3 regions of the Pseudomonas sp. LBUM1668 genome follow, and region 2 is predicted to be linked to each of the others. Evidence: riboswitches for the same ligand, from Rfam matches in the RefSeq annotation. Region 2 holds a riboswitch; each other region holds the start of a gene.
The links. Region 2 has a riboswitch for cobalamin ahead of cobO (cob(I)yrinic acid a,c-diamide adenosyltransferase). Riboswitches for the same ligand answer to the same signal wherever they lie in the genome.
Positions count from the first base shown of each region.

Region 1: linked by a shared signal. The riboswitch ahead of cobW (cobalamin biosynthesis protein CobW) and the one ahead of cobO (cob(I)yrinic acid a,c-diamide adenosyltransferase) in region 2 are both predicted to bind cobalamin.
Region 3: linked by a shared signal. The riboswitch ahead of ACA061_RS12075 (TonB-dependent receptor plug domain-containing protein) and the one ahead of cobO (cob(I)yrinic acid a,c-diamide adenosyltransferase) in region 2 are both predicted to bind cobalamin.

Region 1 is NZ_CP166787.1:3,306,146-3,312,508, forward strand. It holds gene cobN (cobaltochelatase subunit CobN) at 1-1,836, opposite strand, end outside; gene cobW (cobalamin biosynthesis protein CobW) at 1,840-2,910, opposite strand; cobalamin riboswitch at 3,012-3,222, opposite strand; cobalamin riboswitch at 4,118-4,339, shown strand; gene ACA061_RS14810 (CbtB domain-containing protein) at 4,461-4,658, shown strand; gene ACA061_RS14815 (CbtA family protein) at 4,670-5,371, shown strand; gene ACA061_RS14820 (cobalamin biosynthesis protein) at 5,368-5,781, shown strand; gene cobM (precorrin-4 C(11)-methyltransferase) at 5,861-6,363, shown strand, end outside.
Region 2 is NZ_CP166787.1:1,757,805-1,764,167, forward strand. It holds gene ACA061_RS07890 (PQQ-dependent sugar dehydrogenase) at 1-512, opposite strand, end outside; gene ACA061_RS07895 (hypothetical protein) at 579-1,163, opposite strand; cobalamin riboswitch at 1,327-1,552, shown strand; gene cobO (cob(I)yrinic acid a,c-diamide adenosyltransferase) at 1,634-2,245, shown strand; gene ACA061_RS07905 (cobyrinic acid a,c-diamide synthase CobB) at 2,242-3,705, shown strand; gene bluB (5,6-dimethylbenzimidazole synthase) at 3,702-4,352, shown strand; gene cbiB (adenosylcobinamide-phosphate synthase CbiB) at 4,349-5,257, shown strand; gene cobD (threonine-phosphate decarboxylase CobD) at 5,250-6,242, shown strand; gene ACA061_RS07925 (cobyric acid synthase) at 6,239-6,363, shown strand, end outside.
Region 3 is NZ_CP166787.1:2,668,117-2,674,479, reverse strand. It holds gene ACA061_RS12095 (putative quinol monooxygenase) at 1-191, opposite strand, end outside; gene ACA061_RS12090 (L-dopachrome tautomerase-related protein) at 221-1,399, opposite strand; gene ACA061_RS12085 (zinc-binding alcohol dehydrogenase family protein) at 1,462-2,469, opposite strand; gene ACA061_RS12080 (LysR family transcriptional regulator) at 2,580-3,470, shown strand; cobalamin riboswitch at 3,523-3,728, shown strand; gene ACA061_RS12075 (TonB-dependent receptor plug domain-containing protein) at 3,822-5,759, shown strand; gene ACA061_RS12070 ((2Fe-2S) ferredoxin domain-containing protein) at 5,759-6,118, shown strand; gene ACA061_RS12065 (ABC transporter substrate-binding protein) at 6,115-6,363, shown strand, end outside.

The DNA of each region.
Region 1 (6,363 bases), 1.5 Mb from region 2:
CAGCGGCGGCATCAGGTGATCGATGATCACCGCTTGCGTGCGCCGTTTGGCCTGGGCGCCCTCGCCCGGATCGTTGACGATAAACGGATAGATATTCGGCAACGGCCCAAGCAACGCGTCGGGCCAGCAGTTCTCCGAGAGCCCGACACCTTTGCCCGGCAGCCATTCAAGGTTGCCGTGTTTGCCGACGTGGATCACGCCGTGGGCGCCGTAGGTGTTGCGCAGCCAGAAATAGAACGCCAGATAACCGTGCGGCGGTACCAGATCCGGGTCGTGGTAGACCGCGCTCGGATCGACCTGATAACCGCGCGCCGGTTGGATGCCGACAAAGGTCAGGCCAAAGCGCAACCCGGCGATCATCATGCGCCCGTCGCGGCACATCGGATCGTTTTGTGGCGGGCCCCAGCGTTCGATCACTGCCGCGCGATTGGCCTCGGGCAGTGCATTGAACATCGTCAGGTAATCGTCCATCGCCAGACTTTGCTGGCACGGGCGCAAATCAAGGGTGTCGAGATCATTGCTGACGCCACCGAGCAATTGCTGGATCAGCGCGGTGCCGCTGTCCGGCAACTCGGCCGTTACCGGATAACCCTCGGCCTGTAACGCGCGCAAGATGTTCAGCGCTGCCGCCGGCGTGTCGAGGCCGACACCGTTGCCGATGCGCCCGTCGCGAGTCGGGTAATTGGCGAGAATCAGCGCAATGCGTTTCTCGGCATTCGGCACCCGCGCCAGAGCGATCCAGCGTCGCGCCAGCTCGGCGACGAAATCCATGCGTTCGGGTTGCGCCCGATAGCAGACCACATCTGACTGACTGCGCTCGCTGCGCCAGGCCAGATCCTTGAAGCTGATCGGGCGGCTGATGATGCGTCCGTCGAGTTCCGGCAAGGCAATGTGCATTGCCAGATCCCGCGGGCCGAGGCCCTGCTCGCTGTCGCGCCAACCGGGCTCGTTGTCCTGAGCGCAGATCGCCTGAATCACCGGGATGTTGCGGCGAAACGGCCGCAAGTGCGGCGCTTCGGGACTCGACTGGGCAAAACCGGTGGTGTTGAGAATCACCCCCGCCTCGACTTCATCCAGCCAATCCTCGACCACCGACAGGCAGCCGGGTTCTTTCAGACTCGCCACCGCTAACGGCAAAGGGTTCAGCCCCGCCGCTTGCAAGCGCTGGCAGAAAACATCGATGAACGCGGTGTTCGCCGCTTGCAAATGCGAGCGGTAAAACAGCACCGCCGCCACCGGTTGATCGGGCCGCCAATCGGCCTGCCAGTCACTCAGTGCGGCGCTGGTTTTGTGCGGATGGTAAATCGCCGTGCGCGGCAGGGTTTGCGGTTCGCCCCACGGGTAATCGCGGGCGAGCCAACGGCTGGCCAGGCAATGAAAGAAATCCACGGCGTTGCCCATGCCGCCCTGACGCAGGAACTGCCAGAGCCGGTCACGATCTTCGGCGTTGACGGTGCTCAGGTCACTGAGTTCCGGATCGGGGCGATCATCACCCGGCACCAGAATCACCTGCACGCCACGCTCGGACAACTCAATCAAACGCTCGATGCCGTAGCGCCAATAAGCGATGCCGCCGTGCAGCGAGATCAGAATGACTTTGGCGTGGCGCAGCACTTCATCGACGTAGAGATCGACCGAAGCGTGATTCTGCACCTGCATGGGATTGGCCAGGCGCAGGCTCGGATAATCCTCGGGCAGTTGCTGCGCAGCTTCGGCGAGCAGCGCCAGGCTGGAATCGCCGCTGCACAGGATTACCAGTTCGGCCGGGGTTTGCCCCAGGTCCGCGATGTTGTCATCCGAGACGAAACCGCCGGGCTGGGTCCTGAGCAGGTGCATGGGTTAAACGCTGAGCGCAGCGCGCAGTTGCGCTTCGAGTTGCGCGGCGTCGAGCTCCTGACCGATCAACACCAGACGCGTGACGCGCGCTTCATCGGCGCCCCACTGACGGTCGAAATGCTTGTCGAAACGCGTGCCCACGCCTTGAATCAGCAAACGCATCGGCTTGTTCGGGATCGCCGCAAAGCCCTTCACACGCAGGATGCCGTGCTTGACCACCAGTTGCGTCAGCGCGTCGAGCAGCAGGCTTTCGTCGGCTTGCGGCAGTTCGATGGAGATCGAATCGAAGGCGTCGTGATCGTGGTCATCGTGATCGTCATCACCGTCGTGGTGATGGTCGTGATGGCTGTGACGGCTGTCTATGTGTTCTTCGGAACCGGCGCCAAGGCCGATCAGCACGTCCAGCGGCACACGACCACTGCTGGCTTCGATGATCTTCACCGCTGGCGGCAGTTCTTCGGCGACTTCAAGACGTACGCGCGCCAGGTCTTCAGGGCTGATCAGGTCAGATTTGTTAAGGATGACGAGGTCGGCGCTGGCCAGTTGGTCGGCGAAGAGCTCGTGCAGCGGCGATTCGTGATCCAGGTTCGGGTCGAGTTTGCGCTGGGCATCGACCTGATCCGGGAACGCGGCGAAGGTGCCAGCGGCCACGGCCGGGCTGTCGACCACGGTGATCACCGCGTCAACCGTGCAAGCGCTGCGGATTTCCGGCCACTGGAAGGCTTGTACCAGCGGTTTTGGCAAGGCCAGGCCAGAGGTTTCAATGAGGATGTGGTCGAGGTCACCGCGACGGGCAACAAGCTCGCGCATTACCGGGAAAAACTCTTCCTGCACCGTGCAGCACAGGCAGCCGTTGGCCAGCTCATAAACGCGGCCCACAGCTTCTTCTTCGGAGCAGCCGATGGTGCATTGCTTGAGGATTTCACCGTCGATGCCCAACTCGCCAAACTCGTTGACGATCACCGCGATACGGCGGCCCTGAGCGTTGTCGAGCATGTGCCGCAGCAATGTGGTTTTGCCCGAGCCGAGGAAGCCGGTGACGATGGTGACAGGGAGTTTGGCCAGTGTTTTCATCGGTATGCCCTTTGGCAAAGTGGCGGGCATACGGGACGAGAACCGGCACCGCGCGTGCGTGCCTGGAGAGTTCGCCACCGGATCACCCCGCCCGGTTGAAATTGAGAATCTGTGACGAGGCAGGTCTCCTGGCTGACGGTGTTCAGGCGCTGGGCCTGGATTCACTGCGCCTTCCCGCGGGCTCTGTGGATTGAGCTTGCAGTGGCGTGGCAGCGAACATCACCGTTCACAGTTGCGGGGGCAGCCGCGGCATTGACCGCGTTCCCTTCTTAGCTTCGGCAATGCCGAAGAACCTCGAAGGCGCAAGGCTACGCATGGTGTGGGGGCGGGTCAATGTTTGGATAGAGGGCATATCCGTTGCTGCGGTGATGGCTACTTAGGGTTCCGCCCTTACGGCGGGTCACCTTTTCCAAACGCCGAAAAGGTAACCCAAAAGGCTTTCCCCCGGCGTACGGCACTTCGCTGAGGCTCAGTGTTCCCTCGCTACGGTGTCCATTCGGGGGCATCGCCTACGGTTTGCTGCGCTGCACCTCCTCTCGATGTATGCGGCTTCGCCGCACGGCGCTACGCGCCTACCCCCCGAATGAACACCTTCGCTCGGCCTGCCGAAGGGGGCTAAGAGCAAGAGCAACATCAAAAGCCAGATCAAAAGCCAGATCAAAAGCCAGATCAAAAGCCAGATCAAAAGCCCCTCACCCTACCCGTCTTCCAGAGGGAGAGGGGACTGATCGAGGTGTTTGGGAGAAGTACACCGACGTGAAACACCGAGTCGAACACCGATTCCGAAAAGCCCAAAAGTCGGCCCCCCCTCTCCCTCGGTAGTGGGCTGGGACGAGGGCAAACCCAACACAAAACCAAAGCCAACCGCACGCTCCTCCCCCACTCAACACAATGAGCGTTAGCTCGAGTGCAGCTTTTGATCTTGATCCGCGGGCGACGTCGGGAGGCTGAGTGGAGGGATTCATCCGGGGAGGACATCGAAAGGAGGTGCAGCGAAGCAAACCGGAATCGATGCCCCGGATGGATTCCGGAGCGAAGGAACCCCGAGCTTTAGCGAGCGGGCCGGACGTAGGAGCAAGCCTTTTTGGTTACTTTTTCGGCGTCTGGAAAAAGTGACCCGCCGTAAGGGCGGAACCATAAGAAGCCACACCCGCAGCAACGGATAAGCCCCCAAAGCAAATTGACTAAAAACCCCACACCATGCTCTCCTACACAACTTGTTACGGGTGCCCTTCACAGGGTGAAACGGGAAACCGGTGAATCATGTGCTTTACTCAGAGCCATGTCAGTCCGGTGCTGCCCCCGCAACGGTAAGCGAGCGAAGCGTCAGATCCACTGTGCCATTGCGGCATGGGAAGGTGACGCTTGCAGGTCGGCCAGACGCCAACCCCTCGTGAGCCCGGAGACCGGCCCGCAACACACAGCGCGCAATTGGCGTGCTGAACATAACAAACCCGCGGTGGGCGGGCGCTGTTTGAACCTCTGCGTGCCCGCGCCGCAGGGGTTTTCATGCGCTCTTGTCCACCCCTGACATTCCAGAGGGACGCGCCATGTCGATCATCACCAGCACCGGCAGTAACACGGACAAAATCTCCAGCACCACCACCCTGAGCCAACGCCTGACCGCCGCTGTTTTCGCGTCGATCCTGGGTGCAAGCCTCGTCTATTTCGCCGGTTTCTCGCACATTGAAGCCGTGCACAATGCGGCTCACGATACCCGCCACAGCGCCGCGTTCCCGTGCCACTGAGACCTGCCGACATGATCAAGCGAATTGCGCAAACCGCAGGTTTCACCGGCCTGCTGGCCGCCCTGCTGCTCACGCTGCTGCAAAGTTTCTGGGTGTCGCCGCTGATTCTTCAAGCCGAAACCTATGAAAAATCCGAGCCTGTTGCCGCGGTTCACGAACACGCCGCCGGCACCGCTGCGCACACCCATGATGCCGAAGCCTGGGAGCCGGAAGACGGCTGGCAGCGCGTGCTTTCGACCACGGGTGGCAATCTGGTGGTGGCCGTGGGTTTTGCCTTGATGCTGGCCGGTCTCTACACCCTGCGCGCGCCGACCAAAACCTCGCAGGGTCTGCTGTGGGGGCTGGCCGGTTACGCGACGTTCGTCCTCGCACCGACCCTGGGCTTGCCGCCTGAACTGCCGGGCACTGCCGCGGCGGATCTGGCTTCGCGGCAGTTGTGGTGGATCAGCACTGCCGCTTCAACCGCTGCCGGTCTGGCGTTGATTGCGTTCAGCCGTCATTGGTTGATGAAAATCCTCGGTGTGGCCATCCTCGCTGTACCGCACGTGATCGGCGCACCGCAACCGGAAGTGCATTCGATGCTCGCGCCAGAAGCACTGGAAGCGCAGTTCAAAATCGCTTCGCAATTGACCAACGTAGCGTTCTGGCTGGCCTTGGGCCTGATCAGCGCCTGGTTGTTCCGCCGCAAGATCGATGGTCAATACCACGCATGACGACTGACAGCGCAGCGCCGACTTTCGTGGTCGGTCTGGGCTGCCAGCGCGGCTGCCCTGCGAGCACGCTGCGCGCGTTACTCGATCAAGCCTTGCAAGCCAATCGCATAGAACTGCATGCCGTGAAGGCTTTGGCCAGTATCGACTTGAAGCGCGATGAACCCGGCTTGCAGGAACTCGCGAATCAACTGGCCCTGCCGCTGCTGTATTTCAGCAGTGAAGAATTGGCCAGCTATGCACAGCGACTCAGCCACCATTCGCAGATTGCCTTCGAGCGCACCGGTTGTTATGGCGTAGCGGAAAGCGCCGCACTGGCACTCGCCGAACAGCTGATTCAGGCACCGGCAAAGCTGCTGATTTCCCGACAAAAATACGCTCAGGCAACGCTGGCATTGGCCGGCGCCGCGTAAATTCCCGATAATCCCCGCCATTCATCATGAGCAATCTTCATCTGAAGCGTTGCCGCGCCTATTTCCCAAGGATTCTACGATGACCGTTTACTTCATCGGCGCCGGCCCCGGCGACCCGGAATTGATCACCGTCAAAGGCCAGCGACTGATACGCAGTTGCCCGGTGATCATCTACGCAGGTTCGCTGGTACCCGCGGCGGTGCTCGAAGGTCATCAGGCAGAGACACTGGTCAACAGCGCTGAATTGCATCTGGAACAGATCATCGAGCTGATCAAAACCGCGCACGCCAAGGGCCAGGATGTGGCGCGGGTGCATTCGGGGGATCCGAGTCTCTATGGCGCGATTGGCGAGCAGATCCGCTATCTGCGTGAACTCGATATCCCGTTTGAAATCATCCCCGGAGTGACGGCGACCGCGGCATGCGCGGCGTTGTTGGGCGCAGAACTCACGCTGCCTGACGTATCGCAAAGCGTGATCCTGACCCGTTATGCCGACAAGACGGCAATGCCCGCCGGCGAAGAGCTGGGCAGTCTGGCGCAGCATGGCGCGACGATGGCGATTCATCTGGGGGTCAATCATCT
Region 2 (6,363 bases):
TCGGTGTCGGCGACGTACAGGTCGTTGCCGACCAGTGTCATACCGAACGGTGAATTGAGATTCTGCAGGAATACCGTGCGCGTTTCGGCCACGCCATCATGGTCGGCATCGCGCAGTAGAGTAATGCGATTGGGGCTTGGTACGCCGGCGCCGGCCTTGCCCATGACTTTTTCCATGACCCAGCCGCGCACGCCTTTGCTGTCATCAGGTTTGGGCGGTGCGTTGGTTTCTGCTACCAGTACATCGCCATTGGGCAACACATAGAGCCAGCGCGGATGATCGAGGCCTTCGGCAAACGCGGCGACTTGTGTGCCTGCCGCAGCGGTCGGTTTACCGCCCGCGGGCCAGCCGACCGCCGGGGCGATATTCACCGTCGGGATCAGGGTTTTGTTAGGTTCGGGCAGTTTCGGTGACGGGCCGGTGCCGTCGATGACCTGCAGGCTGGACGATTCACCACAGGCGGCGAGCCCTCCGGCGAGGGCGATGACGAAAACGAGCTGGGGCTTGCGCATTGCTGATCTTCCCTATGAATGCATTCCTAGTCATAGAGGAGCGCGCAAGCCCGATGGTTCAACTGCTCAGCCGCGGGCTTCTTTGAACAGCACGGCAATGCCCGGGTGATAGTTGCCGGCTTCATTGCGCAATTTGCGATAGGCGTAGGGGAAATACCAGGCGACGGCGCAGGTGTGTTCCTTTTGCAGGTCGTCGACCATGTCCTGCAATTCTTCCGGGCTGGCGCTGTGCTGGGCTTTTTGCGGGGCGACAAACAGGCAGCCGAGTTTGAGGTCGCTGGCGTAGCTGAGGCGTTTGGCGTCGTTGGTGATATCCAGCAGGGGTTGAGTCAGGTTGAGGTTGTTGACGCGTGGCCAGCGTTGCGTGGCCTGGATAAAAGCGCGGTCTTCGGCACCCGCCAGGAACAGATCGGCGCGGGCGTTGCGCTCGCCTTCCTCGTTCTGCTTGCGGGTGGCGGTGTCGCGCAACGTCACCAACTCCGCCATCCAGGCGGCCGCACAGAGCAATCCGAGATTGGCTTTCTCGTCATGCCAGTAGGGCGTGTCACTGTCGCCGCGCACGGCGTTGTAGCGGTCGATACAGTCAAACCAGCGTTCTAGCACCGGGCGCAGGAATTCCAGGCGCGGATTGCTGATGATCATGCCTTGCATCGTAATCATCCTTATTGTTGTGGTGTGCTTTTGCGGCAAAAGCATGGCTCTTTGATATCATTTGTTTCAGCGTGGCACAAGATTGGCGTCGGATAATTGATCGGCGGCAGTTATTCGCCCGATGACCCCCTCTTTAATTGACGCTCCACCCCCAACCCTCTAACCTTCGCGGCTTGTTTCAGGTGCTCTGTGACCTGCGTCGACAGAGTGAAACAGGGAAGCCGGTGAGGGTTGTCTTCAAGCGAAGAACAACCACGATCCCGGCGCTGCCCCCGCAACGGTAAATGAGTGAAAACTGCGTCTTGTGCCACTGCTTAACAGCGGGAAGGCGCGCAGTCAGGCGAACGCCGCTCATGAGCCCGGAGACCGGCCTGATCCATCCAGCGGCATCACGGTGGGCGATGCCAGGCTTTTTGCCGTCTATTCTTGTGCCTGCCCGCCGTTATCCAGCCTCAACGGAGAGCTCCCCCATGACTGATTCCCCCGAGCGTGACGAACGCCATCTGGCGCGTATGCAGCGCAAAAAAGCCGTGATCGATGAACGCATCGCCAACTCGCCCGACGAGTGCGGCCTGGTGCTGGTGCTGACCGGCAACGGCAAAGGCAAAAGCAGCTCGGCGTTTGGCATGCTCGCCCGCGCAATGGGCCACGGCATGCAGTGCGGCGTGGTGCAGTTCATCAAGGGCCGTAACAGCACCGGTGAAGAGCTGTTCTTCCGCCGCTTTCCCGAGCAGGTGCGTTTTCATGTGATGGGCGAGGGCTTCACCTGGGAAACCCAGGATCGCCAACGCGACATCGCCGCCGCCGAAGCTGCATGGGCGGTGTCGCGCGAGTTGCTGCGTGATCCGTCGATCGGTCTGGTGGTGCTCGATGAATTGAACATCGCCCTCAAGCACGGCTACCTCGATCTCGATCAGGTGCTGAGCGATTTGCAGGCGCGTCCGCCGATGCAGCACGTGATCGTCACGGGTCGCGGGGCCAAGCCGGAAATGATTGAGATGGGCGACACGGTCACCGAAATGGGCATGCTCAAACACGCCTTCCAGGCTGGTATCAAAGCGCAGAAAGGCGTCGAACTTTGAATCAGCCACGTCACTGCCCGGCGGTACTGATCGCCGCGCCGGCCTCCGGTCAGGGCAAGACCACCGTCACCGCCGCGCTCGCTCGTTTGCATCGCAATCAGGGGCGCAAGGTGCGCGTGTTCAAGTGCGGCCCGGATTTCCTCGACCCAATGATTCTCGAGCGCGCCAGCGGAGCGCCGGTTTATCAATTGGACATGTGGATGGTCGGCGAGCAGGAAAGTCGTCGTCTGTTGTGGGAAGCCGCCGCCGAAGCCGATCTGATTTTGATCGAAGGCGTGATGGGCCTGTTTGACGGCACACCGTCGAGCGCTGACCTGGCGCGGCATTTCGGCGTGCCGGTACTCGGTGTGATCGACGGCACCGCGATGGCGCAGACCTTTGGCGCATTGGCGCTGGGCCTGGCGCGTTATCAGCCGGACTTGCCGTTTGCGGGCGTGCTGGCCAATCGCGTCGGCACTTTGCGTCACGCGCAACTGCTTGAAGGCAGCCTCACCGAGGGTTTGCGTTGGTACGGCGCGCTGTCCCGCGAGACCGGGATCGAGTTGCCCAGCCGTCATCTAGGTCTGGTGCAGGCCAGCGAACTGAACGACCTGGATATTCGCCTCGACGCCGCCGCCGAAGCGATTGCCAGCAGTTGCGAGGTAGCGCTGCCACCGGCCGTGGAGTTCGCGGCGCCGGAAGTGATCGCTGCCGAACCGCTATTGCAAGGTGTGCGAATCGCTATCGCCCATGATGAGGCGTTTGCCTTCACCTACGGCGCCAGCCTCGATTTGCTGCGGGCGATGGGTGCCGAGTTGAGCTTCTTCTCGCCGATCCGCGACACGCAATTGCCTGAGGCGGACAGTCTGTATCTGCCGGGCGGCTACCCGGAATTGCACCACGTGGCGTTGTCGCAGAACACTGCGATGCTCGACGCGATCCGCGCGCACCATGCGGCGGGCAAACCATTGCTGGCCGAGTGTGGCGGCATGCTTTATCTGCTTGATTCGCTGACTGACGTTGAAGGCACCTGCGCCGAACTGGTCGGTTTGCTTAAGGGCGATGCGGTCATGCAAAAGCGTCTGGCGGCGTTGGCGCTGCAAGCGGTTGATCTGCCGGAGGGCTCGCTGCGCGGGCACACGTATCATCACTCCCTGACGACGACTGAATTGACCCCGATTGCTCGCGGGCTGAGTCCGAATGGCGGGCGTGGGGCTGAGGCGGTTTACAGGGAAGGGCGGATGACGGCTTCTTATGTGCACTTTTATTTTCCGTCGAATCCTGAGGCTATCGCTGCACTGTTTGCGCCTCAACTTGAGGCCGCCATCGCTGGCAAGCCAGCTCCCACAGTGGGCGGTGTAGTGCCTGAAGAATCGCAATCCCATGGGGTAACTGGCAAGCCAGCTCCAAAAGGGAGCGGTGGAATGCCTGAAGAAACCCGATCCCCTGTGGGAGCTGGCTTGCCAGCGATGGGGCCATGACAGACAACGCATTCTCCGAAGCCGAACGCGCAGCGGTCTACAAAGCCATCGCCGAACGCCGCGACATGCGCCACTTCACCGGTGGCACCGTCGCGCCCGAGCTGCTGCGCCGCCTGCTCGAAGCCGCGCATCAGGCCCCGAGCGTCGGCCTGATGCAGCCGTGGCGCTTTATTCGTATCAGCGACCGAGCCCTGCGCGGGCAAATCCAGAACCTCGTTGAAGAAGAACGTATCCGCACCGCCGAAGCCCTCGGCGAACGCAGTGATGAGTTCATGACCCTCAAGGTCGAAGGCATCAATGATTGCGCCGAAGTATTGGTCGCCGCGTTGATGGACGATCGCGAAAAACACATCTTCGGTCGCCGCACGTTGCCGGAAATGGACATGGCCTCGCTGTCCTGTGCGATCCAGAACCTGTGGCTGGCGTCCCGCGCCGAAGGTCTGGGCATGGGCTGGGTCTCGCTGTTCGAGCCGCAGGCGCTGGCCGATCTGTTGAAACTGCCGGAAGGCGCCAAACCTCTGGCCGTTTTGTGCCTGGGCCCGGTCAAGGAATTCTATCCGGCGCCGATGCTGGTACTCGAAGGGTGGGCGCAGGCGCGTCCGCTCAATGAGTTGCTGTACGAAAATTATTGGGGAGTGAGTCAATGAGTGTGGCGTTGTTGAGTGTCGCCGCGGTTGCGCTGGATGCGCTGCTGGGTGAACCGAAACGCTGGCATCCGCTGGTGGCGTTCGGCAATTTTGCCGGGCGCATCGAGCAACGTTTCAACGCCGGGGGGCGCGGCTGGCGCAGTCATGGCGTCACCGCGTGGGTGATCGCGGTGCTGCCGCTGACGTTGCTCGCCACCGCATTTTCCTGGGCGCCGTATGTTGGCTGGATCGTCGAGATTCTCGCGCTGTATTGCGCTCTCGGCATGCGCAGCCTCGGCGAGCATGTCGAGCCCGTGGCCAAGGCGTTGCGCGCCGATGATCTGGATGAGGCGCGCAAGCGTGTCGGCTATCTGGTCAGCCGCCAGACCAGCGAACTCGACAGCACGGCGGTTGCCCGTGCCGCCACCGAGTCGGTGCTGGAAAACGGCAGCGATGCGGTGTTTGCCGCGTTGTTCTGGTTTGCCGTGGCCGGCGCGCCGGGCGTGGTGCTTTATCGCTTGAGCAACACGCTTGATGCGATGTGGGGTTATCGCAACGAACGTTTCGAGCGATTTGGCTGGTGTGCGGCAAAAATCGACGACGTCCTCAATTACATTCCCGCGCGCCTTGTGGCGTTGACCTACGCGCTGCTGGGCAAAACCCGACTGGCCTTGAAGTGCTGGCGTACACAGGCGCCAAAATGGGACAGCCCCAACGCCGGCCCGGTAATGGCGGCGGGTGCCGGTGCGCTGGGTGTGGAGCTGGGCGGCCCGGCGATCTATCACGGCGAACTGCATGAACGTCCGCAACTCGGCGAGGGCTTACCTGCCGATGCCGATTCAATCGACCGTGGCTGGCAATTGGTCCAGCGCGGGGTATGGTTATGGCTGCTGATTCTCTGCGTGGGGGCTGAATTCTATGCTTGAGCACGGTGGCCGACTGCGCAAGGCTGCACTCGATTACGGCATCGCCGAAGCGGATTGGCTGGATCTTTCCAGCGGTCTGGCGCCGTGGCCGTTCCCGATCCCGGAGATCCCACTGCGAGCCTGGGCGCGCTTGCCGGAAACCGACGATGGCCTGGAACAGGCTGCGTGTGATTACTACGGTGCGGCGCAGGTGCTGCCGGTGGCCGGTTCGCAAATGGCCATTCAGTTGCTGCCGCGTTTGCGTCGGGCCGGCAAGGTCGGCGTGTTGTCGCCATGTTATGCCGAGCACGCGGAGGCCTGGCGCCGCAGCGGTTACATCGTGCGCGAAGTGCTGGAGCAGGAAGTCGAGTTCTTTATCGACAGCCTCGACGTACTGGTGGTGGTCAATCCGAACAATCCCACCGGCCTGAGCCTGACCCCGGCGCGCCTGCTCGACTGGCATGCGCGACTGGCGCAGCGCGGCGGCTGGCTGGTGGTCGATGAAGCGTTCATGGACAACACGCCACAATTGAGTCTGGCCGCGCACACGCATTTGGTGGGCCTGGTCGTACTGCGTTCGTTTGGCAAATTCTTCGGTCTGGCCGGCGTGCGACTGGGCTTTGTGCTGGCCGATCGCAAGTTGCTCAAACTGCTCGCCGAGCAGGTCGGGCCGTGGGCGGTCAGCGGGCCGACCCGGGTGCTCGGCCAGGCGTGTCTGCAAGACACCGAAGGGCATGCACGCCAGCGGATACGCAGCGATGAAGCCAGTGAGCGGCTGGCCGCGTTGCTGGCGCGTCACGGCTTCAAACCCCAGGGCGGTTGCGCGCTGTTTCAATGGTTGATCACCGATCAGGCGCAAGTGCTGCACGAATTCATGGCCCGACGCGGCATCCTCCTGCGCCTCTTCACACACAACAGCAGTTTGCGTTTCGGCCTGCCTGCCGATGCCGCTCAAGAGTTGCGCCTCGAACAAGCGCTGCAAGCGTTCGCCAAGGAAACCCGATGACAACCCTGATGGTGCAAGGCACCACTTCCGACGCCGGTAAAAGCACACTGGTGACGGCACTCTGCCGCTGGGCCACCCGTCAGGGTGTAGCGGTGGTGCCGTTCAAACCGCAGAACATGGC
Region 3 (6,363 bases), 910 kb from region 2:
TCCTTGAACGCCTCACGCATGTAAAAGGTACCGCGCTCGTCGCGCAGTTCAAACAACACATAATCGAGATTGCCTGGCTCTGCCCGGGTCGGTTCGACCAGTGCCAGAAGCCCTTCTTTCAAGGCCTGTTCCTGACCCTTTTTGGCCTTGAGTACGGCAATTGAAACCAACACTTCAGTGGACGCATTCATCATCAGTTCTCCGAAAGATAAAACAGGTATTACCGGGTAGGCGCAGGCGCCGCATCGATTTTCAGACGCAGCAGGCTGTAGGGTTTCTGTCGTTGATCCTGTCCGCCGCGAAACGCCGCCTGGCGGTGCAACTGGTTGGCGATGAAATACAGATAGCCATCTGGGCCGATCGACAACGTGTCAGGCCAGAGCAAACGGGGGTCGTGCACCAGCGTCTGCCATTGGCCATCCGGCAGCCGCTTGCGGATCGAGTTGTGTTCGTAGTCCCCGGCATAGACGGCGCCGTCGGCGTCAGCCTCCATGCCATCGGAGGCACCTTTCTCGCCCAGATCCTGTACGGCGGCAGCCAGTTGTTGCTCGCTGACGGTGGCATCGCGCAGCAGCGCAGTGGACACGGCATACAGGTGTCGACTGGACAGAGGCGTGAAATACAGCGTCTGGCCATCGGCTGACAGGGCAATACCGTCCGACGCCACACCCAGCGGTTTGGGTTTGCCGCCGGCGCCTTCGACCATCACTGGCAAGCCTTCAACGACCGGGACGAAAGCCGGATCAACCGACGTTGCCGGCACGCCGCTCAAACGACGCATGGCACGCCCGCTGGCGATGTCCATGACAATGATCGCGCCCGGGCCTCGCAGCGAGGAGTCGGTCAGATACACGGTGCCCTCGGCGCCGTTGCGAAAGTCGAAACGCATGTCGTTGACATATGTGCTGGGCAACATGACGTTGTCCGGGAACACCAGCCGCTTGACGACTTTGTTGCTGGCAAGGTCTATCGCGACCAGTTTCGCTCCTCGCGGCTTGGGGTCAGCGAAGCCCGGCGCTGCTGTGTCGAGCAGCCAGACACGCCCCTGACCATCGGCCACCACACTTTGCACACTGATTAATCCGTCGCTTGGGTCGTTGGGGTTTTCCGTGTTGATCGCGGCGTTCGGATAGGCCACCACTTTGCCGTCGCGGATCTCGCCCACGGTGAACGGCACGTTGTCGCCCCAGCGCGGAAAGTTGACGAAGACCCGCCCGGTCTCGCTGACGGTCACCCCGGTGGGCATCGCATCGTAGAACGCATGCACTTGTTCAAGCTTGCCGAAGGATCGATCGGTGGGTGCGTCCGCCGGCAAGGCGACAGCGTTGATGGCATGGGCGAACGGCGCACCAAACGCGGCAGCCGATAACAAGGCGATAACCGCGGAGAGTTTTTTCATACGCATAAAGTGCTCCTGACAGGCCCTTTATGGAGCCCGTCTGACGATTCAAGTGACGATTATCAAAAACCTTCGAGAACGATCTTGCCCCGGGCTTTGCCGCTCTCGACCAGCGCATGGGCCCGGCGCATGTTGGCGGCGTTGATCGCGCCGAAGTGCTCGCCGACGGTGGTCTGCAAAACCCCCAGATCAATCAGGTCAGAGACCCGGCTCAGCAGGTGATGCTGCTCGATCATGTCCGCCGTTTCGTACAGCGAACGGGTGAACATCAACTCCCAATGCAGCGACAATGACTTACGCTTGAGCGGCATGACATCAAGGCTCTCGGGATCATCAATCACCGCTAGACGCCCCTGTGGTCGCAGCACGTCGATCAACTGTAGAAAGTGCTGTTCGGTGTGGGTCAGGCTGGCGACGTAATCGACTTCGGCAATCCCGAGGGCCTGCAACTGAGCGAGCAGTGGCTGGCTGTGATCGATGACGTGATGGGCGCCCAACTGCTTCACCCAACCAGCGGTCTCCGGGCGCGAGGCGGTGCCAATCACCGTGAGTCGGGTCAACTGGCGAGCCAGTTGCACCAGCATCGAACCGACGCCACCTGCCGCGCCGGTGATCAACAGGCATTTGCCCTCCCCGCTGGCCTCGGCGACACCGAGACGGTCGAACAATAATTCCCACGCCGTGATCGACGTTAACGGCAGTGCCGCCGCCTCGGCAGCACTCAACGAACGCGGCTTGTGCCCGACAATCCGCTCATCCACCAAATGCAATTCGCTGTAGCTACCGCTGCGAATAATCGAGCCGGCGTAAAACACTTCGTCGCCCGGTTGAAACAGCGTCACTTGCGAACCGACTTCGCGGACGATGCCAGCCGCATCCCAACCGAGAATTTTCGGTTCTTTGGTGAAAGTGCCTGCGCGCACCTTGGTGTCGACCGGGTTGACTGAAACGGCCCGTACCTCGACCAGCAGATCACGCGGACCGGGCACTGGCGTAGCCATCTCGATGTCTTGCAAGGATTGCGGATCTTCAATGGGCAGGGCGTGTTGTACAAATGTGATGGCTTTCATGGGGGCTCGCTGTCTGAAGGGTTGAAGCATTCACGTGCCACCATCTTCGGCTTCCCACGGAGAAAGAAAAACCTGCAGAATGCGCCAACACTTTCACTACAGAAGAGAAAATGATCCGTATCGATGATCTCGCCCTGTTCACCCGCAGCGCAGCGCTGGGCAGCTTTACCGCCGCGGCGCTGGAGGCCGATTTGTTGCCGGGGCAGGTCGCCGCCGCCATCAAACGCCTGGAGCGCGAACTGGATGTGCGCCTGTTTGCGCGAACCACCCGCAGCCTGCGTTTGACTGCCGAAGGTGAGCAATACCTGCCCACCGCCCACGCCGTGCTCGAAGCCCTGAAGCAAGGCGAGGAAAACCTGCGGGGTGAAAACGCCACGCTGCGCGGCGTGCTGCAAGTCACTGCGCCGTCTGATCTGGGGCGCAATATTCTGCTGCCTTGGTTAACGATGTTCCGTCGTCAGCATCCGGAACTGACACTGCGCCTTGTGCTGTCGGACCAGAAAGCCGATCTGTTTCGCGACCCGGTGGACGTCGCCATTCGATACGGTACCAACGAAGACGCCAACTACGTGGCTCTGCCACTCGCGCCTTGGAATAACCGGGTGCTGGTCGCATCTCCAGCCTATGTGCAACGCCACGGGCAACCGAAAACGCCGGACGACTTGTTGAATCATCCTTGCCTGCTCTACCTGCAGAATGGTCGGGTCTACGACAAATGGTGCCTGGCCGGACAGACGATTCAAGTCTCTGGCCCGCTGTTCAGCGACGACGCCGATGTGGTTCGGCGCTGGGCACTGGACGGTGAAGGTATCGCCAACAAATCCTGGCTGGATGTCAGCGCTGACGTGAGCGCAGGACGCCTGCTTGTGCTGCTGCCGGACTTTGCGGGAGAGGCCTCGCCGTTGAGTCTGGTGTGCCCGCATCGCAAACAAATCTCCCCCGCGGTATCGCAACTGTATGCGTGGTTGAGCAACCAGTTTGCCGCTCTACAGCGGGGCTGAACTGAGCGTCCGATAATAGCTGCGGCGTTGACGAACGGTCATTCGAGTGTTCAGATGCCGTCCAGTTTCAGGTGTCCCATGCCGCCGTGCATGGGGTGAAACGGGAAACCGGTACGTTCTTTTTGAACAAGTCCGGTGCTGCCCCCGCAACGGTATGCGCGTGATGCTTTCGACACACCACTGTGGCCAGACGGCCATGGGAAGGTGAAAGCATCGATACGCGTGAGCCCGGAGACCGGCCCGAAATATCTGTTTGGCAAAATCCTGCGGTGGGCGGGCATGGGCCGGTGTCGGCGTGTGCGCGATGCCTTCTCCTGCATGCTCTTCTGCGAAGATCCTTTCGAGAAGACAATGATTCGACCTTTCAACACCTCTGCTCCATCCCTGTTATTCGGTTGCCTGTTCAGTCCGCTGCTGCTGGCTGACGACGCGCCACTGGAACTCAATCAGCAAATCGTTTCCGCACCGTCGGTGGAGTCCACCACCGTCGCCGACATGGCGCATTACGGCAGCAAAGTGGACATCGTCAGCCGCGAACAGATCGAGCGCGCCGGCCCCGCGGCGGATGTCAGTCGCGTCATGCAGATGTTCATTCCCGGCCTCTACGTCGCCCCGAAAAACGGCCCGTTCGACTACGGTACTTATTCCCTGCTGGGCGGGCGCAACGACGATACGCTGATCCTGCTAGACGGCGTGCGCTTGAACAACCGCTTGTACGGCGGCTTGTACCTGGACACCTTGCCGGCCAACGCCATCGAACGTATCGAGGTGCTCAAGGGTGGGCAGAGCCTGTTGTTCGGCACGCAAGCGGTGTCGGGGGTGATCAACATCGTCACCCGTTCGCCGCAGCGTCGAAAGGCCTCGGGCGAGGTGAACATGGGCCTCGACACCTTCGGCGGCACCACCGGCGATGCCCGGCTCGAGAACATCTTCAGCAACGGTTTCGGCGATCTGGGCTTGCTGGCGTATGTCAGCCACAACGTCTCCGACGGTTACCAGCCGTATCGCAACCGCGACATGAAAAACGTCACCGAGAAAAACCGTGCTTATGAAGTCACCACGTTCGGTGGCAAGGCGATTCAATCGTTTGGCGACGACTCGCGGCTGGAGTTGTTCTACCAATATGCCGACGCCAACCTCGATTTCGCCCGCCCGGTCGATAACCACAAAACCACCAACGACCGCGTGCAACAGATCGCCACAGCGACCTTCGAGCAAAATCTCAATGAACGTCTGAGCTACTTCGTCAAAGGCCATATCAACGATTGGGACACCCGCTACACGCGCATCAATAATGTCGAGGGCGGCGCCACCAAAGCCATCAACCACAACGACTATTGGGGCTTTACCGATTGGGGTGTGCAGGCCGAAGGCAAGGCTGAATCGTCCGGCGGTCATGTGCTGGTGTTCGGCACCGACAACCAATGGTTCAAAGGCCAGGACGATGTGCTGATCATCGACAACGACAAGGCCGAAGCCCACGCGATCTACACCCAGTTGCGTCCGCAAATCGACGCCCTGCCCGACTGGCACCCGAGCGTCGGCTTTCGTCACGAAGCCATGGGCGGCGGCGACAGCGCCACGGTCGGCATGCTCACTTCGCTCTACGATCTCAACGACAACTGGGCACTGCGCGGTCAGTACGGCAGCGCCTACAAACTGCCGAACGCCGAGCAATTGTTCGTCAACGAACCGGGCGACGAGATCGGCAACCGCAACCTTAAACCGGAAAAAAGCCGCAACGCCGAACTGGGCCTCGACTACAAGGGCCTGCTGCTCGATCGCGCGTTCAGTGCCAGCGTCACCGTGTTCAAACGCAAGATCGACGACCTGATCACCCTCGACGATAGCCACTGGGTCAACGGCGAGGGCCAGGTGCGCATGCGCGGTTTCGAGGCTGACGCGAAACTGGCGATCAACGCGCAATGGAGCCTGCAAGCGGACATGACCCGCAACCTCACCGAGTCGCGCAGCGGCGTGACCATCAATGACATCCCGAGCTTCTTCGCCCGTTCGCGCATAGGCTTCGAGTCGGAAAATCGCATGTGGGGTGCCGGCGGCGCGATCCGCTATATCCGCGATGTGACCAGCTCGAAACAGGTCGAGTACGGTCACTATTCAGTGATCGATGCCGATGCTTATCGCTACCTCGACAATGCCCGTCAACACCGCGTCAGCCTGCTGGTAGAGAACCTCTTCGACCGCGATTTCGTCACCAGCCGCGCCAGCAACGTTGACAACCTCGGACGGCCGTTCACCTCAGAAGTACGCTACACGTACCGCTTCTGATGGCTGACTTCAAAACGGTCGACGGCATCGACACGCACCCGGACTGGTCGCACGTTCCCGAACATGCGCGCCACGTGTTCCTCTGCACCGGCCCGCGCTGCACCCAGCGCGGCGCTTTGCAGTTATGGAAAACCCTGCGCCGGCACCTGCTGGCGCACAACCGCATCGAAACCCCGGGCGGCGTGTTGCTGACGCGCACGCATTGTCAGTTCCCGTGCAATCTGGGGCCGATTCTGACGGTGTATCCCGAGACCTGCTGGTATGGCGTGCACAGCGACGCCGACGTGCAACGGCTGGTCGAGGTGCACCTGGTCGGTGGTGAGATGGTCGAGGATTTACTGATCAAGGAGCGCGCATGAGAACGCTTGGGTTATGCCTGATGGCCCTGCTTTGCACATCACCGGCACTCGCTGACAATTATCGAAACTGCGGCGAAACCTGGAGCGCTGCACAATTACCGCCATCGCGCATCATCGCACTCAATCAGCACGCAGCTGATCTGCTGATCGCCCTGGATGCAGGCCCGACGTTAGTTGGCGTTGCCTATCTGGACGACACCCATACCGGGAGTCGAAAGACCGAGTACGCCGGGGTTCCGGTGATC